3 regions of the Ralstonia sp. SA306 genome follow, and region 3 is predicted to be linked to each of the others. Evidence: predicted binding sites of a transcription regulator. Region 3 holds the regulator's gene; each other region holds the start of a gene.
What was found. Region 3 encodes FNR, which switches genes on or off when oxygen is low (the NO sensors DNR and NnrR bind a similar motif). Its sites were predicted from a motif close to TTGATNNNNATCAA; they were not measured.
Positions count from the first base shown of each region.

Region 1: M1D44_RS14950 (universal stress protein) is a predicted target of FNR. The motif match lies at 2,051-2,064, and genes of this name have one in related genera.
Region 2: hemN (oxygen-independent coproporphyrinogen III oxidase) is a predicted target of FNR. The motif match lies at 1,902-1,915, and genes of this name have one in related genera.

Region 1 is NZ_CP096451.1:3,158,814-3,164,650, forward strand. It holds partial or broken gene M1D44_RS14930 (helix-turn-helix domain-containing protein) at 244-363, shown strand; gene M1D44_RS14935 (hypothetical protein) at 522-1,118, shown strand; gene M1D44_RS14940 (hypothetical protein) at 1,186-1,407, opposite strand; gene M1D44_RS14945 (acyl-CoA thioesterase) at 1,517-1,960, opposite strand; gene M1D44_RS14950 (universal stress protein) at 2,147-2,581, shown strand; gene M1D44_RS14955 (hypothetical protein) at 2,747-3,136, shown strand; gene M1D44_RS14960 (DMT family transporter) at 3,205-4,068, opposite strand; gene M1D44_RS14965 (metal/formaldehyde-sensitive transcriptional repressor) at 4,423-4,695, opposite strand; gene M1D44_RS14970 (nickel/cobalt efflux protein RcnA) at 4,794-5,837, shown strand, end outside.
Region 2 is NZ_CP096451.1:3,330,548-3,336,384, forward strand. It holds gene M1D44_RS15740 (UvrD-helicase domain-containing protein) at 1-544, shown strand, start outside; gene M1D44_RS15745 (ABC transporter substrate-binding protein) at 629-1,717, opposite strand; gene hemN (oxygen-independent coproporphyrinogen III oxidase) at 1,972-3,456, shown strand; gene pyk (pyruvate kinase) at 3,481-4,959, opposite strand; gene M1D44_RS15760 (glycerate kinase type-2 family protein) at 5,574-5,837, opposite strand, start outside.
Region 3 is NZ_CP096451.1:1,744,843-1,750,679, reverse strand. It holds gene ccoN (cytochrome-c oxidase, cbb3-type subunit I) at 1-744, shown strand, start outside; gene ccoO (cytochrome-c oxidase, cbb3-type subunit II) at 755-1,438, shown strand; gene M1D44_RS08405 (cbb3-type cytochrome oxidase subunit 3) at 1,442-1,624, shown strand; gene ccoP (cytochrome-c oxidase, cbb3-type subunit III) at 1,637-2,560, shown strand; gene ccoG (cytochrome c oxidase accessory protein CcoG) at 2,557-4,020, shown strand; gene M1D44_RS08390 (FixH family protein) at 4,047-4,274, shown strand; gene M1D44_RS08385 (hypothetical protein) at 4,271-4,525, shown strand; gene fnr (fumarate/nitrate reduction transcriptional regulator Fnr) at 4,547-5,275, opposite strand; gene M1D44_RS08375 (sulfite exporter TauE/SafE family protein) at 5,457-5,837, shown strand, end outside.

The DNA of each region.
Region 1 (5,837 bases), 1.4 Mb from region 3:
CACATAGGCGTGCACAAGCACCGGACACAAAAATGCCGCGCGGAGGCGGCTGTCCGTCTGGGAAAAAGGGGTGGGCTGCTAAACCCAGTCACCGTTGGTGCGGTGACGGTGAGGATTATATGTGCCGAAATTCAACTGTGGCGCCCCAAAGCGTCCGGTTGAGGCCAATTCCTATAGTGGCCGTCTACATCGGCGGCTAAGTTCGTGTCCGATTTCTGCTCGGCTGGCCTATGGAGATTTGGAATGGCAAAAACCCGCTTCAAGAGCGATGCATCAGCAGCAATTTACAGCGCGGTATCCGATTTACATCGCGCCGGTCTCATCAATGCAAAGACGCTGCGTGAATACCACGAGCTGTGTGTCGTGCCCGTACAGAAGCCCGCTGACAAACCGGATGATTCGTCGCCGCCGGACTGCGAAGCCCCCGCTAAGGGCGATTGATTTTGCAAACCCAGCCTCGGAGAATGTGTGCGATCTCTCTTTGGCGTTTCAATAGAGTTCGCCCCACCAAAAGCGGCACGATGCTGAAAGCAATCTGGACAATGCTGCCCCGCAAGCGGGTTACGACAACGGCCGAAGCACCGGAGAACAACCATGTTCGGCACGTGGCAGCGGCCTTCCATAACCGCGAGGAATTCCAGCGACGGGCTGCGGCGGCCGCATTGGTACTTGGCAGCAATACGATCGACACGCTCGTTGGTCTATTGCGCAGTGAACATACGCCCGCTGACGCACTGGCACCTCAATTCGCTGGGCTTGGTGCTTGGCTAACCGCACGTCAGTTCGCCATCTTCGAAGTTTTCTACCACTTCGGTGCACCTGCCGTTCCTACCTTGCTGAGTTTTATCCGCGGGGAGTACGACTGGACGCAAGGCAACGCCATCGAAATACTGTGCAGGCTATATGCAAAGGGAGTCGCACCGGCATCAGCGTTTGAATTGCTGAAGGAAACGATTCCGTCGATGCGCGAGGAGGCGTTGATTTATGCCGCAGGTCCGCTGCGCAGGCTCGGGCAGCAGGACACAACGCTCAGTGGCGTTCTGGAAGAGCTTTTGGAGATACCCGAGTTCTCCGACGCGTACCAATACACGGTGACGGGCACGTGGCCATCGGCGTAGTAGTAGCAAAACAAAAACCCCGCCAACCGGCGGGGTCCCCAAATCCTTTTGAGCGCCTGCAAGCAAATCAGGCTTGCGGTGCAGCCCCTTCTTCCGGAGCTGCCTCGGCGCCTTCGGCCTTGGCTTCATCCTTCTTTTCGATCATCTCTTCCAGCGCGCCCGCACCCTTGAAACCGGCGACGGCGGCAACCGCCTTGGTCAGCAGGCCGGCATCCGGATCGACTTTCTCGGCGGCTTCAACGGCGGCGACGGCGCCGGCGATCTTGCCCACTTCATCCAACAGTCCCATGGTCACCTCCGCGTGATTGAACGGGAGAGCAATCTTCCCACCGGCAAGCGGCGGAAGTGCAATCAAAGTTAAAAATTTCTGGCGGGCGGTCGTTTGCGTACAGCGCGCGTCACTCCGCTTCTGCGCCGGCAGGGGTGGCAGTGAGCGCGGCAAGGCGCTGTCGGGCGCTGTCGGTAATCGGGCTCGATTGGCGGGTGGCAACGTCGATCTGCACAATCACCGATTGCGAGGTGGCGGCGCAGCGGCCATTCTGAAAGATGGCCTGTTCCAGCTTGACCGAGCTGCGGCCGACGCTTGCCACGCGCGTGCCGATCTGCACGGAGCCGGGCCAGAGAATCTCGCTGCGGAAGTCGAGCACGAGCTGCGCGATGACGAACTCGCAGCCGGGCGCGGCCAGCGGGTTGTCGGGGGAGAACAGCATCTCTACGCGGCCCGTCTCCAGGTACGTGGCGAAGACGGCGTTGTTGACGTGGCCCTGGCGGTCGGTGTCGCCGTAGCGGAGCTTGTCGGTCGAGTGCAGCGGGTAATCGGAAAGGGATGGCGTGGTCGTCATGTGGGGGGGCGCGAAGTCTGGGGCAACCTGCGCATTCTGCCTGCCTTCCTGTGCAAACGCTGACAGCGTGACTGCTCCACAGCGCTTCCGTTGACTCGTATCAACGCGTTGCTTTCAGCAGCGCTTAAGTTGGAAGCAGACACCGACCGCGCACGGGCGCGGCCGCGGACATGGCAAGGAGGCCACATGAAAACCCTGGTACTGGCGACGGACGGATCGGCCTATTCCGATGCGGCAGCGCGCTGCATTGCCGACAAGACCCTCTTCGGCAGCGATGTGACGGTGCACGTCGTGCACTGCATGCCGGACCTTTCGGGCGATATCAAGTCGCTCGTCGGCAAGGCAGAGGTCGACGCTTGGTACGCGGAGGAAAGCACCGGCGCCATGGCATCGGTCTGCGCGGTCCTGGGTGCGGCTGGCGTGCCGTTCGAGCAGCATGCACTGGTGGGTTTTCCGCCCGACCGCATCGTGCATCACGCGCAAAGCGCGGGGGCCGCGGCCATCGTCATGGGCTCGCATGGGCGCGGCGTGTTCGTCGAAGCCCTGATGGGCTCGGTGGCAGGCCGGGTGCTGGCCCATGCCGAATGCCCGGTGGTGCTGGTGAAGGCGCCCAAGGCTTGATGGTGGCGGGGAGCGCGGAGCAGTTCAGCTCCGCCGCGCGCAGCGCTACCCCTGTAGTCAGTCGTTACTGCTGACGATGGGAGCAGCTGAGCGCGCATTGGCGCACAGGCTGACGCGGCATGGTCTAGGATGAAGGCTTCTTTTCGTCACATCCTGGGGGACCCCATGTCGCATCGCCGCCGTCTTGCGCTCGCCTTCGCGGGCGCCGCGCTTTTTGCTGCCGCCACGCCTTCGTTCGCCTATTTCCGTAACGTGCTGGCCAGCACCATCATCGGCTCGATGAGCCCGACGGAGCTGAAGTCGTTCACCAAGGCCATCGGCGATACGCTCAAGAGCACCGCCGACAACACGCCCGCGCAATGGACCGCGCCGGCCAGAGGCAAGCAACCCGCCATCGACGCGACCATCACGCCGCTGGAATCCAAGACAGACGCAGGGCAATCGTGCCGCCGCCTGCAGAGCGAGCTGGCACGCGGCAGCAGCAAGGAACAGTGGACGGCATGGCTGTGCAAGCAACCGAGCGAGGAATGGAAGTTGCGGCCGCTGGCGCCGTAAGGCATCGGCCACCGGGCGGCGATGGTTGAGCGAGCCACCAAGACCGGATGGCTCGCCCCCGGCTTCAATCAGCAGGCCGCCGGAAACACCACCGCCAACCCCAGCAGAATCATCGCCATGCCCGCCATTGCAACCGGCGCAAGGCGATGCCCCAGCACCCTATCATCCAGCAGCGCCGTGACCACCGGCACAAGGTAGAACAGGCTCGTCACGTTGACGAGGTTGCCGCGCTGCATGAGCCGGTAGAAGAGCAACTGCGCCCCCACCGACATCACCACGCCCATCCACAGCAAGGCGGCGATGCCGGGCAGGCTGAGCGTGAAAGTCGGTGTTTGCGCGGGCAGCGCCAATGCAAACCCCGCACACAGAACGAGGCTCACCGCGTTCTGCAGCGGCAGCGTATCGATGGGCAACTGGTTCAGCCGCTTCTGGCAGATGGCGCCCACCGTCATGCCAAGGAGGGCGGCCAGCGCATAGCCGAGACCGACCATCGGCACCTGGTGCGCATCGGCTCCGCCCACCACGAGCGATAGGCCGCCCAGTGCCAGCACGAGCCCGGCCATCCGCCGCGCAGACCACGTGCGCTCGGTCACCAGCAGCGTGAGCAGCGGCTGCACGCCGAGCACCGTTGCCAGCAGCCCGGGCGTGAGGCCGCGGTCCAGCGCGAGCAGGTAGCAGATCGAGTAGCCGCCGGTGAGCAACGCACCGGTGGCGGCCACCTTCAGGCGTGACCCCCGCGCCGGCCACCATTGCCCCCGCCGGAACCCGAGCCCCGCCAGCACCAAAGACGCGAGCGCAAAGCGCCCGACCAGAAACGCGAACGCCGGGACATGCTGCACCCCGATCTCCGCAAAGATTGCGCCGCTGCTCCACAGCAGCACGAATAGAACCGTCGCGCCGGACCCTGCCAGCGCGGCTTGCATGGAACGCATACCACTCACCTGTCGAAAAAGGATGTCGGGTTCCGGCGCGCAGGCGAGCGCCTGCCTCGGGCGTGTGCCCGAGCCTGGTTCAGGTCAACCGGAAACGAAGCGGCTGGACGTCAGCCGAGTGCGGGCAGATGTGGCGGCGGCGGCGCGCCGACGTCGTAGCCCGAACAGACGACAGGAGGAGGGAAGGGGCCGGGCCGCACGCACACGTCATCCACGCGGGCGCGAGGGCCGGCGGCGAGGAGGGTGGCGTGAAGTCGGGACATGAAGACGAAGATTCGGAGAATCGAAGAATCAGAATTGGCCGATGGCGTTGGAGCAGCCTATCGGGGTCGCGCGCATAGCGCAAGGTTGGCGCTACTTCAGGTACGACTTGATCACTTGCATCACCGTGTCGAGATCTTCCTGGCGCTGCGCCTCGGCGGGTTCCTTCACGACGTGATCCGTCAGGTGGCCCTCGATGACCGCCGCCATCAGCCCGTTGACCGCGCCGCGAATGGCCGCAATCTGCTGCAGGATGGCCGTGCAATCGCCCTCTTCAGCGAGTTGTTTTTCCAACGCTGCGGCTTGCCCCTGGATACGCCGCACGCGCGCCAGCAGCTTGGCTTTATCGCGGATGGTATGGGCCATGGATCAGGTATCGAGGTGGTGTAAATGATGCGGGAGGGTAGCATCACTATACTAGGGGGGAGTATATTTCGCCTACCCGAATTTATTGACTGCCATCCATGACCGCCTTCACCACCCTGCTACAGCAAGGCAACGCCTGGCTGTTCGTTCCCAGTGCGATCCTGCTGGGTGCGCTTCATGGCCTGGAGCCTGGGCATTCCAAGACGATGATGGCGGCGTTCATTGTTGCGATCCGCGGCACGCTCACGCAGGCGGTGTTGCTGGGGCTGTCGGCCACGGTGTCGCACACGGCGGTGGTGTGGGCAGTAGCCATGGCAGGCCTGTACTTCGGCCGCAACTGGAACGCCGAAACCACCGAACCGTATTTTCAGGTGGTGTCTGCCGTGCTGATCGTGGCCGTGGCAGCGTGGATGATGTGGCGCACCTGGCGCAGTACCCACGCGGCGCACGACCACGACCACGACCATCATCACCATGATCACGATCACGGCCATGACGAGGTTCAGCGCATCGACACCGGCCATGGCGTCGTGAAGTTGGCGATCTTTGAAGACGGCGTTCCGCCGCGCTTCCGGCTGACGCGCGAGGGCACGCGCGGCACCGCTTGGTCGGCCGAGCAGGTGCAGGTTGTGACCGAGCGGCCCGACGGCAGCCTGCAAACCTTCCGCTTCGTCCAGCGCGATGGCTTTCTGGAATCGGAGCAATCCATTCCCGAGCCGCACGCCTTTGTGGCGCGCCTGTCGCTTGGGCACGAACACCATCGGCATGACTATGACGTCACGTTCACCGAGCACGACCACGACCATGGCGGGCTCGATGTGTCCTCTGCCGAATACCAGGACGCCCACGAACGCGCGCACGCCAACGACATCCGCCACCGCTTTGCCAACCGTGAAGTGACCACGGGCCAGATCATCGTGTTCGGGCTCACCGGCGGGCTGATTCCGTGCCCGGCGTCGATCACCGTGCTGCTGTTGTGCCTGCAACTCAAGAAGATCACCTTGGGCGCAGCGCTGGTGCTGTGCTTCAGCATTGGGCTGGCGCTCACGCTGGTGGCGTCTGGCGCGCTGGCGGCGCTGAGCGTGAAACACGTCTCCCGCCGCTGGGGTGGCTTTGGTGAGTTTGCGCGCAAGGCGCCGTAC
Region 2 (5,837 bases), 1.6 Mb from region 3:
TCTCGACTGGCTCAAGCGCAAGGGCACCAAGCCCGAGAAAGACGACGACGAAGAGGCCACCGGTTTCGACAATGCCGATGGCCTGATGGACGCCGGCAAAAACCTGCTGGAGCTCACGCAGACCATCGCGCTGATCAGCATGCTCGAAGGCAAGGAAGAGGACCCGGATGCTGTGCGCCTGTCAACGCTGCATGCGAGCAAGGGGCTCGAATATCCGCACGTGTTCCTGGTGGGCGTGGAAGAGGGCATCCTGCCGCACTGCCGCGAAGACGATGATCTGACCGACGAGAAGATCGAAGAAGAGCGGCGGTTGATGTATGTGGGCATCACGCGGGCGCAGCGCAGTCTGCATATCAGCTGGTGCAAGAAGCGCAAGCGTGCGCGGGAGACGGTGGTGTGTGAGCCGTCGCGCTATATCGCGGAGATGAAGCTTGGCGAAGACGCGGGGCCGACACCGGAGGACACCATGCCGGCGATGTCGCCGAAGGATCGGCTCGGGGCGTTGAAGGGGTTGCTGGCGGCGAAGAAACCTGTGGCTTCGTGATTGGTTTTTTGTTCTTTGTTTGTGGTGCATCCCTTGCTTCATCCCCTGCCGGGGCTGAAACAGAACCAGACCACCAAGTCCAAATCAATTCCCCGCCCCCTGAATGTAATTCAGATCAACAAACTCACTCCCCCGATTCCCACGGGTGAAATCAAGCGTGAACCCGCCCACATCAACGCGGGTCTGCAATGCACGCCGCAGTTCTGCACCGGCAACCTTGCCACCGCTGGCATTCATCGACTGAATCAAATACACCGCAGCGATATACCCCGACAGCGTTGCAGCAGAAGGCGGCTCATCCAGAAACTGCTTCATCCGCGCCATATGCTCGCGCGCGACCTTGGTGGCGCCGCTGGCCGGGTTCGGCACCGTCTGTGCGAGCAGCATGCCGCCGCTGTACCCCGCGCCCAGGATTTCCCGCGCCACTTGTGGGTTGACCGACGATAGCCCGACGAGAAAGCCGTACCACCCCTGCTGCGCCAGCGCACGCCCAACGGTGGCGTAGGTCAGCGTATCGCCGGCGATGATCACTGCCGTGGGTTTTGTCAGTGCAATACGGGCAGCAAGTTCCGCCGGGTCTCCGGTGAGCGTGTAAAGGTCCAGCGTCTCCCCAGTGCTCCCCTTGGCTAACGTGCCTCGCAGACGCGCACCAAGCTGCGGATCAAAGCCTGCTGCAGTGACGAGCGCAATCCGCCGCATCCCGAACTGCCGCAGCCGGTTATGCGCAGCGACGATCTCGTGGTCGTAATCGGGGCGGATGAACAGGACGTTGTCAGACGCGGATGTCGCGCCCGAGAGCGGGGCGAGCAGCGGCACGTTGCGCCGTGCGATCTCGGCAGACGCGGCCAGCGCGGGCAGAAGGCGTTCGCTTACGCCAAAGAGCACTTCCACATGGTCGCGATCGATCATGTCGACGGCCTGCGGTACGGCTTCACCAAGCGCAGCTTCGCGCCGGACGAGGCTGATGCGCCGGCCCTTGATGCCGCCGTTCTGGTTGGCCGCATCGAATGCAACCTTGGCGCCGGCCATGAAGTCGCGCGCGTAGTCGGCTTGGTCTGCGCCGCGTTCGACCAGTTGGCCGACGACAAAGGACGTACCCTGCGCATGCACCGCCAGCGTCACGGCCGCGCAGGCCAGCGCACATGCGCCGCGGCGTGCCAGTCTCTGCCACATGGTGTTTCCCCCAAAAAATCGAGTCGACGACCTGCGCTGTTGTGTTGTTGTGACGGCCAGCGTATGGCTGGCGACGCGGCCATGGTGCGGATTGTCGATGTTAGGGGGTAGAACGTGACAGATCGGTGAAGTTGGGTCCCTCCCGGCGGAGGGGGCGATGCGTTTGAACGGGCGGTGACTGACGTTGACACACATCAACGCGACACCCGCACCGCAGTTTTAGGATGAACCATCGCCCCCACAACAATCGCCCCATGTTTCCGTTCGCCAAGCCGGCCGACGATCCGTCCGCCGCAAATGACACCGCCTTCCGCTGGTCGGCGCCGCAGGTGCGCGAGCTCGCGCAGCGCTTTGATACGCACGGCCCGCGCTACACGTCGTACCCGACGGCAGACCGCTTTCACAACAAATTCGGTAACGCCGATTACCTCGACGCCTTGCACCGCCGCGCGGCGATTGCGCCCGCGCTGCATGCGCCGCTGTCGCTGTACATGCACCTGCCGTTCTGCGCGAACCTTTGCTATTACTGTGGCTGCAACAAGGTCATCACCAAGGATCGCTCGCGCAGCGCACGCTACGTTGAAACCCTCGCCCGCGAGATGGCGATGGTGGCCAACCAGATTGGCCCCCTGCGCCGCGTAACGCAGTTGCATTGGGGTGGCGGCACGCCCACTTTCCTTGCGCACGACGAAATGCGCGCCGTGATGGCCGCCTCGCGTGAGCATTTCGATCTGGCCAACGATGGCGAGATCTCCGTCGAACTCGACCCACGCCACGCCGACGACGCCACGCTTGAAGTCCTGGCCGAAATCGGGTTCAACCGCGCAAGCCTCGGCATTCAAGACTTTGACCCCGATGTCCAGCGCGCGGTCCACCGCATCCAGAGCGTGGAAGAGACACGCCGCGTGGTCGACACGGCGCGCCGGCTGGGCTTCGAGTCGATCAGCTTCGACCTGATCTACGGCTTGCCGTATCAGCGCACGGAAACCTTCAACGCCACGCTGGATCGTGTGCTGGAGATGGCGCCTGATCGGCTGTCCGTCTACAGCTATGCGCACCTGCCGCATCTGTTCAAGGCGCAGCGCCGCATCGACATGCTCACGCTGCCGACCGCAGACGAAAAACTCGATTTGCTGGCGATGACGGTGGAGCGCCTCGTTGCCGAGGGCTATGTCTACATTGGCATGGACCACTTCGCGCGGCCTGACGATGCACTCGCCATCGCGCAGCGCGAAGGGCGGCTGCAGCGCAATTTCCAGGGCTATTCGACGCACGCCGATTGCGACATGCTGGCCTTTGGCGTGTCCGCCATCAGCCGCGTGGGTGATGTGTATGCGCAGAACGAGAAGGATCTCGACGCCTATTACGCACGTATCGACGCCGGCGAACTTGCCGTGCTGCGCGGCATGTCGCTCACGCCGGACGACCACGTGCGCCGCGCGCTGATTGGCGAGTTGATGTGCGGGTTCGAATTGAACATGCGCGCATTCGGTGCGCGCCACGGGCTGGACTTCAAGCGCAGCTTTGCGGACGAGCTGCAGGCGCTGGCACCCCTGGAGGAAGCCGGGCTGGTGAAGGTAGGGGACGAGCGTATCGTCATCACGCCGCAAGGGCGGCTGCTCGTACGCCGCATCGCCATGGTGTTCGATTCGCACCTGCGTGAGGCAGGCACGGAGCGCGCGGTGGAAGCCGAGGGCAAGCCCGTCACCTTCGTCCCGCGCTACTCCAAAGTGGTCTGATCCGCTTACTGGCCCGACGTCACGTCAGACCGTTACCGGTTCGGGCTGCAGTGCAGTGGTTTGCGTCTGCGCACTGACCAGCGTCTGCGGCCAGATTTCCGCCAGGCGCAGCAGGTTGGTCGAACCGGCCTGGCCGAACGGCATGCCCGCCGTGATGGCGATCTGGTCGCCCGACACGGCAAAGCCTTCACGCGCAGCGGCACGGCACGCTGCATCCACCATTTCGTCGACGTTGCTCACATCGGGGCTGACCGTGCTGTGCACGCCCCACGTGATCGCCAGACGGCGCGCCGTATCCAGGCGCGGCGTGATGCTCACGATGGGCGCGAGCGGCCGCTCGCGCGCGGCGCGCAGGCTGGTCTGACCGCTGGACGTGTAGGTGACGGTGGCCACTGCGCCCAGGATGTGCGTGACGTCGCGCAGGGCCGCGCAGATGGCGTCCTGGCGCGTGGGCAGCGGCGGTTGATGCTGCGCGTCGATCAGGTTGCGGTACAGCGGGTCGCGCTCGGTCTCGGCAATGATGCGGTTCATGATGCTGACCGCAGCCACCGGATGCTTGCCGCTGGCCGACTCGGCCGACAGCATCACGGCATCGGTGCCGTCATACACGGCGCTGGCCACGTCAGACGCTTCGGCACGCGTCGGCACCGGCGCCTCAATCATCGATTCCAGCATCTGCGTGGCCACGACCACCGGCTTGCCGTGGTGGCGCGCCATGCGCAGGATGCGCTTCTGCACGCCAGGCACGCGCTCGGGCGGCAGTTCCACGCCCAGGTCGCCGCGCGCCACCATCAGGGCATCGGACGCCTGCACGATGTCTTCCAGATGCAGCAGCGCTGCGGGCTTCTCGATCTTGGAGAGCAGGCCGGCGCGGTCGCCAATGATCTCGCGCGCGGCGATCACGTCTTCGGCGCGCTGCACGAATGACAGTGCGATCCAATCGACGCCCAGCGACAGGGCGAAGTCCAGGTCGCGCAGGTCTTTCTCTGTGAGCGCCGGAATGGGGATCACGGCATCCGGCACGTTCACGCCCTTGCGGTCCGACAGCGGGCCGCCATCGACCACGCGCGTGACGATGACCGTCGGATCGGCGGCTTCCACCTCCAGGCGGATCTTGCCGTCGTCGAGCAACAGCGATTGTCCTGGCGCGGCAGCCGCATACAGCTCAGGGTGCGGCAGGTGCACGCGGGTGACATCACCCGGCGTCGGGTCGCGGTCGAGCACAAAGCGATCGCCGTTCTTGAGCACGACACGGCCATCGGCAAACGTGCCGATGCGCAGCTTCGGGCCTTGCATGTCAGCGAGGATGCCAATCGGGCGGCCGGTCTCGGCCTCCACCGCGCGCACGGTGTCGTAGCGCTTGCGGTGGTCTTCGTGCGAGCCGTGGCTGAAGTTCAAGCGAAAGACGTCTGCACCGGCGTCGAACAGTGCGCGGATGGTGTCTTTGTCGCTGCTGGCGGGGCCGAGGGTGGCTAGGATTTTGGTGTTGCGGAAGCGGCGCATGTTGGTGTTTCCGGTGGGGTTGTTGTTTGAACCTTGGTGGTTCATCTCCCTTTCACCCCCTGCCGGGGGCGACTTACTTTCTTTGTCTTGCCAAAGAAAGTAAGCAAAGAAAGGCGCGCCCGAGATGGCGACCCCTTCCTTGAATTTGTGTAACCGGGCGGGGAAGGAGGCAAACTCGCTGCGCTCAAACAGCCTCCTTCCGTTTTCCGCCCGCTTACACAAATTCAAGGCGCCATCTAGGGCAGGAACGTCAACGGCCGAACCGTTGGTGTGCGGGCCCTGGTGGCTCTTGCTTGTTGCTGCTGTTGCTCGCTTTGCTTCGCGTTGTGCTGCTGTTTTCTATTGCCGTTGCGCTTCGATGGTGTGGCCGTTGGAGCCCTAGATGGCGCCTTGAATTTCTGTTGCAGAGAGGAAAAGGAAGGGAAACTGTCTGAGCGAAGCGAGTTTTTCCCTTCCCCTCTCTGCGACATAAATTCAAGGAGTCTTTCGCCATCTCGGGCGCGCCTTTCTTTGCTTACTTTCTTTGGCAAGACAAAGAAAGTGAGTCAGCCCCGGCAGGGGATGAAACAAGGGATGAACCAAAAGCATCAATCCATCCCTCGTCCAGTCCAACGTCAAGCAGTAATCAAAATCGCCCGAAAATCATTCACATTAGTCCGCGTCGGCCCAGTCACAATCAAATCGCCCAACGCATTAAAGAACCCATACCCGTCGTTGTTGTCGAGCCATTGCTTCGGCTTCAACCCAAGCGTTTCAGCACGCGCCAGGCTATCCGGTGTCAGGATCGCTCCAGCGTTGTCTTCCGAGCCATCGATGCCATCGGTATCGCAGGCAATTGCATGCACACCCGGAAGGCCATCCAACGCCACGCCCAGTGC
Region 3 (5,837 bases):
TATTCGTATCGCCTCTCGATCGTCCACTTCTGGGCGCTGAATTTCACCTACATGTGGGCGGGTCCGCACCACCTCCAGTACACGTCGCTGCCCGACTGGGCGCAGTCGCTGGGCATGGTGTTCTCGCTCATTCTGCTGGCCCCATCGTGGGGCGGCATGATCAACGGGATCATGACCCTCTCGGGTGCCTGGCACAAACTGCGCACCGATCCGATCCTGAAGTTCCTCGTGGTGGCACTGTCGTTCTACGGCATGGCGACGTTCGAGGGCTCGATGATGTCCATCAAGACCGTGAATGCGCTGTCGCACTACACCGACTGGACGATCGGCCACGTGCACTCCGGCGCCCTGGGCTGGGTGGCAATGATCACTATCGGCTCGATGTACTACATGATCCCGCGCCTCTTCGGCCAGCAGAAGATGTACAGCACGCGCCTGATCGAGGTCCACTTCTGGGTGGCGACCATCGGCGTGGTGCTCTACATCGCTGCCATGTGGGTAGCCGGCGTGATGCAGGGCCTGATGTGGCGCGCCACCGAGGCTGACGGCACGCTGACCTACAGCTTTGTCGAAGCGGTGAAGGCAACGTACCCGTTCTACCTGATTCGTTTGGCTGGCGGCCTGTGCTTCCTGGGCGGCATGCTGCTGATGGCATTCAACGTGTTCAAGACCATCCAGGGCAGCAAGGCAATCGATGCACCGATTCCTCAATCGGCCCAGACCCCGATGGTCGCGGCTCAGTGAGGAGGGGAACATGAGCAATCAATCCAACAAGTTTTTCTCGCACGAGACGCTGGAAAAGAACATCGGCTTGCTGATCGTGATGACGCTCGTCGTCGTCAGCATTGCCGGCCTGGTGCAGATCTTGCCGCTGTTCTTCCAGCATTCGACCACTGAACCGGTCAAGGGCATCGCCCCGTATTCGCCGCTGCGGCTGGCGGGGCGCGATATCTACATCCGCGAAGGCTGCGTTGGCTGCCACTCTCAGCAAGTGCGTACGCTTCGCGCTGAGACCGAACGCTACGGCCACTATTCGCTGGCTGGCGAGTCGGTGTTCGATCACCCGTTCCTGTGGGGTTCCAAGCGCACGGGCCCGGATCTGGCGCGCGTTGGGCAGCGCTATTCGGACGACTGGCATCGCATCCACCTGCGTGATCCGCGTGAAGTGGTGCCTGAGTCGAACATGCCGTCATATGCGTGGCTCTCGAAGACGCCGCTGGACAACAGTGACATCGAAAAGAAGATGCATGTCCTGCGTCAGCTGGGTGTTCCGTACACGGATGCCCAGATTGCCGGGGCACGCGAGCAACTCGCAGGCAAAACGGAAGAAGACGCCGTGGTCGCCTATCTGCAAGGCCTTGGCGTGGAGCTGCGTAACGTCCGGGACGTGGCTGTCGCTCCGGCTGCTGCGCCTGCCACCGTTGCAGCCAAGGAGTAAGCCATGGCCATGCTGAGTGCAATTGCGACTGCCGTCTTCCTCGTGTTGTTCGTCTGCATTACCTGGTGGGCATTCTCCGCGCATCGCCGCGCTGCGAATGCGGAATCGGCCATGCTGCCGTTCCTGCTGCCCGATGAGGCCGAGGTCGCCGGTGCGCGCGCAGACGCGTCGCGCCCGCATCAATAAGGACACAGAATCATGAGCGACTTCATTTCGGAGTTCTGGGGGTATTACATCGCAGCGATCGCCTTGGTTGGCATCGTGTGGTGTGTCTGGTTGCTGTTTTCGCAGAGGCGCATTCAGATTGCGCCCGGTCATAGCGCGGGCGAGGACACCGGCCATGTATGGGACGGCGACCTGCGCGAACTGAACAACCCGCTGCCACGCTGGTGGATGTGGATGTTCCTGCTGTCGTGCATCTTTGCGTTGGGGTACCTGATCCTCTACCCGGGGTTGGGTTCATACGGCGGCGCCCTCGGTTTCTCGACACGGGGCGAATTGGCCGCGCAGCGCGCTGCAGCCGATGCACAGGTCCGTCCGGTCTATGAGCGTTATGCCAGCATGGACATCAAGCAGATCGCCGCCGACCCGCAGGCCCATGAGATCGGCCAGCGCCTGTTCCTGAACAACTGCGCGCAGTGCCACGGCTCCGACGCCGGCGGCTCGAAGGGCTTCCCGAACCTGACCGACAGCGACTGGCTGTACGGCGGCGAGCCCGAGACGATCCTGACCACCATCACCAAGGGGCGTCACGGTGTCATGCCATCGCTGGCTGCTGTGGTGGATGGCAACCAGGCTGTCAACGTGGCCAACTACGTGCGCTCGCTGTCGGGCTTGTCTTACGACCCGATCAAGGCAGCGCGTGGTGAACCGACGTTCAAGTCGGTCTGCGCGGCCTGCCACACGGCAAGCGGCAAGGGCAATCAGACACTTGGCGCACCTAACCTGACCGACCGCGTCTGGCTGTACGGCAGTTCGGAAGCAACCATCGTCGAGACCATTCTCAAGGGTCGTGACAACACGATGCCGGCGCACGAGAACCTGCTCTCGCCGGAGAAGATCCGCATGCTGGCGGCCTATGTATGGGGTCTGTCGAATAGCAATACGAGTCACGCGCAATGAGCGACAAAGAACCAGCCTGGCGCCCGATGACGCCCGCCACTGCGGCGGCGGGCGCCGAAGACGCACCCACCGAGCAGATGCTCTATGAGGTCCGGCGCAAGATTTATCCACGCGCCGTGACCGGCGCCTTTGCGCGTTGGCGCGTCTGGCTGGTGCTGGCCACGCAAGCCATCTTTTATGGCTTGCCGTGGTTCCAGTGGAACGGTCGCCAAGCAGTGCTATTCGACTTGGGCGCACGCAAGTTCTACCTCTTTGGCCTCGTGTTGTGGCCGCAGGATGTCATCTATCTGACGTTGCTGCTGGTGCTGTCGGCGCTGGCGCTGTTTCTATTTACGGCGGTGGCGGGGCGGCTCTTTTGCGGCTATGCCTGTCCGCAGACGGTCTACACCGAGATTTTCATGTGGATCGAGCGGCACATCGAAGGAGATCGCTTCGCGCGCATCCGCCTCGACGGTGAGCGTTGGAGCCTGCGAAAATTCCGCCTGAAGGCCGCAAAACATTCGGCTTGGATCCTCATCGCGCTGTGGACGGGCTTCACCTTCGTGGGCTTCTTCACGCCAATCCGCGATCTGGGCATGGAGACCTGGACGCTGTCGCTCGGTCCTTGGCAGACATTCTGGATGCTGTTCTACGCATTTGCGACGTGGGGCAACGCCGGTTTCATGCGCGAGCAAGTCTGTCGGTACATGTGTCCCTACGCTCGTTTCCAGAGCGTGATGGTCGATCCCGATACCTATGTTGTGACTTACGACACCCAGCGCGGCGAGCCGCGCGGCAGCCGTTCGCGCAACGCCGATTTCGAAGCTCAGGGTCTGGGTGCTTGCGTCGACTGCAGCATCTGCGTGCAGGTGTGCCCGACCGGCATCGACATCCGTCAAGGGCTGCAATACGAATGCATCGGTTGCGGTGCTTGCATTGACGCCTGTGACCAGGTCATGGACAAGATGCGCTACCCGCGCGGTCTGATTCGCTACACGTCAGAACGCGCGATGCTTGATCGGCTCAGCCCGAAGGAAGCCCGGCGACATCTGCTGCGTCCGCGTGTGCTGATCTATACCGGGATCATGCTGGTGCTCTTCACCGGGTTCATCGTGGCGTTGGCCATGCGGCAGCCACTCAAGGTTGACGTCATTCGTGATCGTGGTGCACTGGCGCGTGAAGTGGATGGCGGCAAGATCGAGAACGTTTATCGCCTGCAACTGATGAACGCCTCCGAGCACCCCATGCGCGTGACCATCACCGCAGAGGGCATGCCGGAACTGGACGTGGAAGGCGGTCGCGGCGAGTCGACCACATTGGAACTGCCGCCGGCGGCTAACCGACTGCTGCCAGTGCGCGTACGCCGGCCGGCCGACGATGCCGCCCCCGGCTCGCACAAAATCCGTTTCGTCATCCATGCAGACAGCGGTAGCGACAGCCTCGTACTGCGCGAACCGTCGAGCTTCATCGTGCCGCGCTGATGCGGCATCCCCAACAGGAGGCAACGATGCACGCAACGCAATCTTCCGCACAGGCCCGTCCTTGGTGGCGCGAGCCCTGGCCGTGGCTGCTGATGGCAGGGCCGTTCGTCGCCATGGTCGGCTGCGGCGTCACAATCTGGCTGGCGGTGTCGCATCCCGACGCTGTTATTCATGACAACGTCGTGCGGCGCGGTTTGGTCGTTGAAAAGACGGTCCTCACGCCGGCGCATGCCATTCACACGGAGGCCCGATGAAGCGTCGATTGCTGATGTGGATTCTGTGGCCGGCATTTCTGTCGGCCGCGCTGGCTGAGCTGGTGGTCTTCGCGGTGGTCGACCCCGCAGACCTGCGTTTTTTCGGCGAGCAGATCACGGTGTCGGCCCAAGCGGTCTACACCGTGTCGTTCTTTGTGTTCTGGTTGTTGTGCGGATTGTCGAGCGCGCTGACGCTCTATGTGTCACCGGGCATTGGCAAGCTGGAAGCGCATGAACACCCGCTCGTCTGAGCGGGCGCCATGGAGGGCAGCTTAGGCCGCCTGACCGCTCATGACCTGGCGCAGGCCGGCCAGGTCGATCAGCTTGACGTGGCGTTGGCGGATCTGGATGAGACCCGCTTCGGCAAAGCGCGAGAACAGGCGGCTGACCGTTTCGAGCTTCAGGCCAAGATAGCTGCCGAGTTCTTCGCGGCTCATCCGCAGGACAAACTCGGTCGACGAATATCCACGCTGGGCCGAACGCTTCGAGAGGTTTAGTAGGAACGCTGCGAGACGCTCCTCCGCACGCATGGAGCCCAGCGTGAGCAGCATCAGATGATCCTGCGAAATCTCCTTGCTCATGATGCGCAGGAACTGATGCTGCAGCGAAGGCAGCCGGCGCGAAAGGTGCTGCAACTCGTCGTAGCGCACCACGCAGACTTCGGTATCTTCGAGCGCGGTGGCGTCCGACACGTGGCGCATGTCGCCAATGCCATCGAGCCCGACGATTTCACCCGGCAGGTGGAACCCCGTGATCTGGTGTCGACCGTCTTCAAGCGTCAGATGGGTTTTGAGCGTGCCGAAACGAATGCCATAAACCGCTTCCAGCGGCTCGCCCAAGGAATAGAGCGATTGCCCCTTCTTAATGCGGATGCGCTCGCTGACCAAATCGTCCATCTTGCGCACGTCGTCCGAGTTCATTCCCACCGGCAGGCAGATTTGCCCTAGTACGCAGGTGGAGCAACGCGAGGCTTGATCGGTAAGTGCGATTCGAGTGAGCACGGGTGGGGGCGACTGAATTTCGGGAAAGTGAAATGAGTAATTCTTGTGATGCTGCTGCAGCTTATTATAACGGCGACCTTCTTGTCCTCGGACATTTCCGATGCGGCAAAACGCGTCGATTACGCTTAGTTCGCAACAGTAAAACGAAAACCTTGGTCCATATCAAGAGAGCGTCAGAAAGATGAGTGCCGCAGCGCTTCTGAGCGTTTTCCTGATTGCATTGCTCGGTGGTGTGCATTGTCTGGCGATGTGCAGCGGTATCGCACTCGCGGCCGAACGTGGAGCTGTGGCGGTGCGGATCGTGTCCCGTCGCCGGCTATGGTTTGAGCAGGTCGTCATGCATGCCGGCCGGCTGACCACCTATGCGTTGCTGGGCGCAATCATGGGTGCGATGGGCGCGACTGTCTGGCGCCAGCAATGGCTGCCGATTCAACGCGGCTTGTTTGCCTTCGCTAGCGCATTGCTGGTCGCCTACGGGGTTTTGCTGCTTGTTCGTTCCGCTGGGGATGCGTGGCGCAGTGTGTGGCTTGAGCGCTTGCTTGGCCGCGTGGCAGGTGGCCTG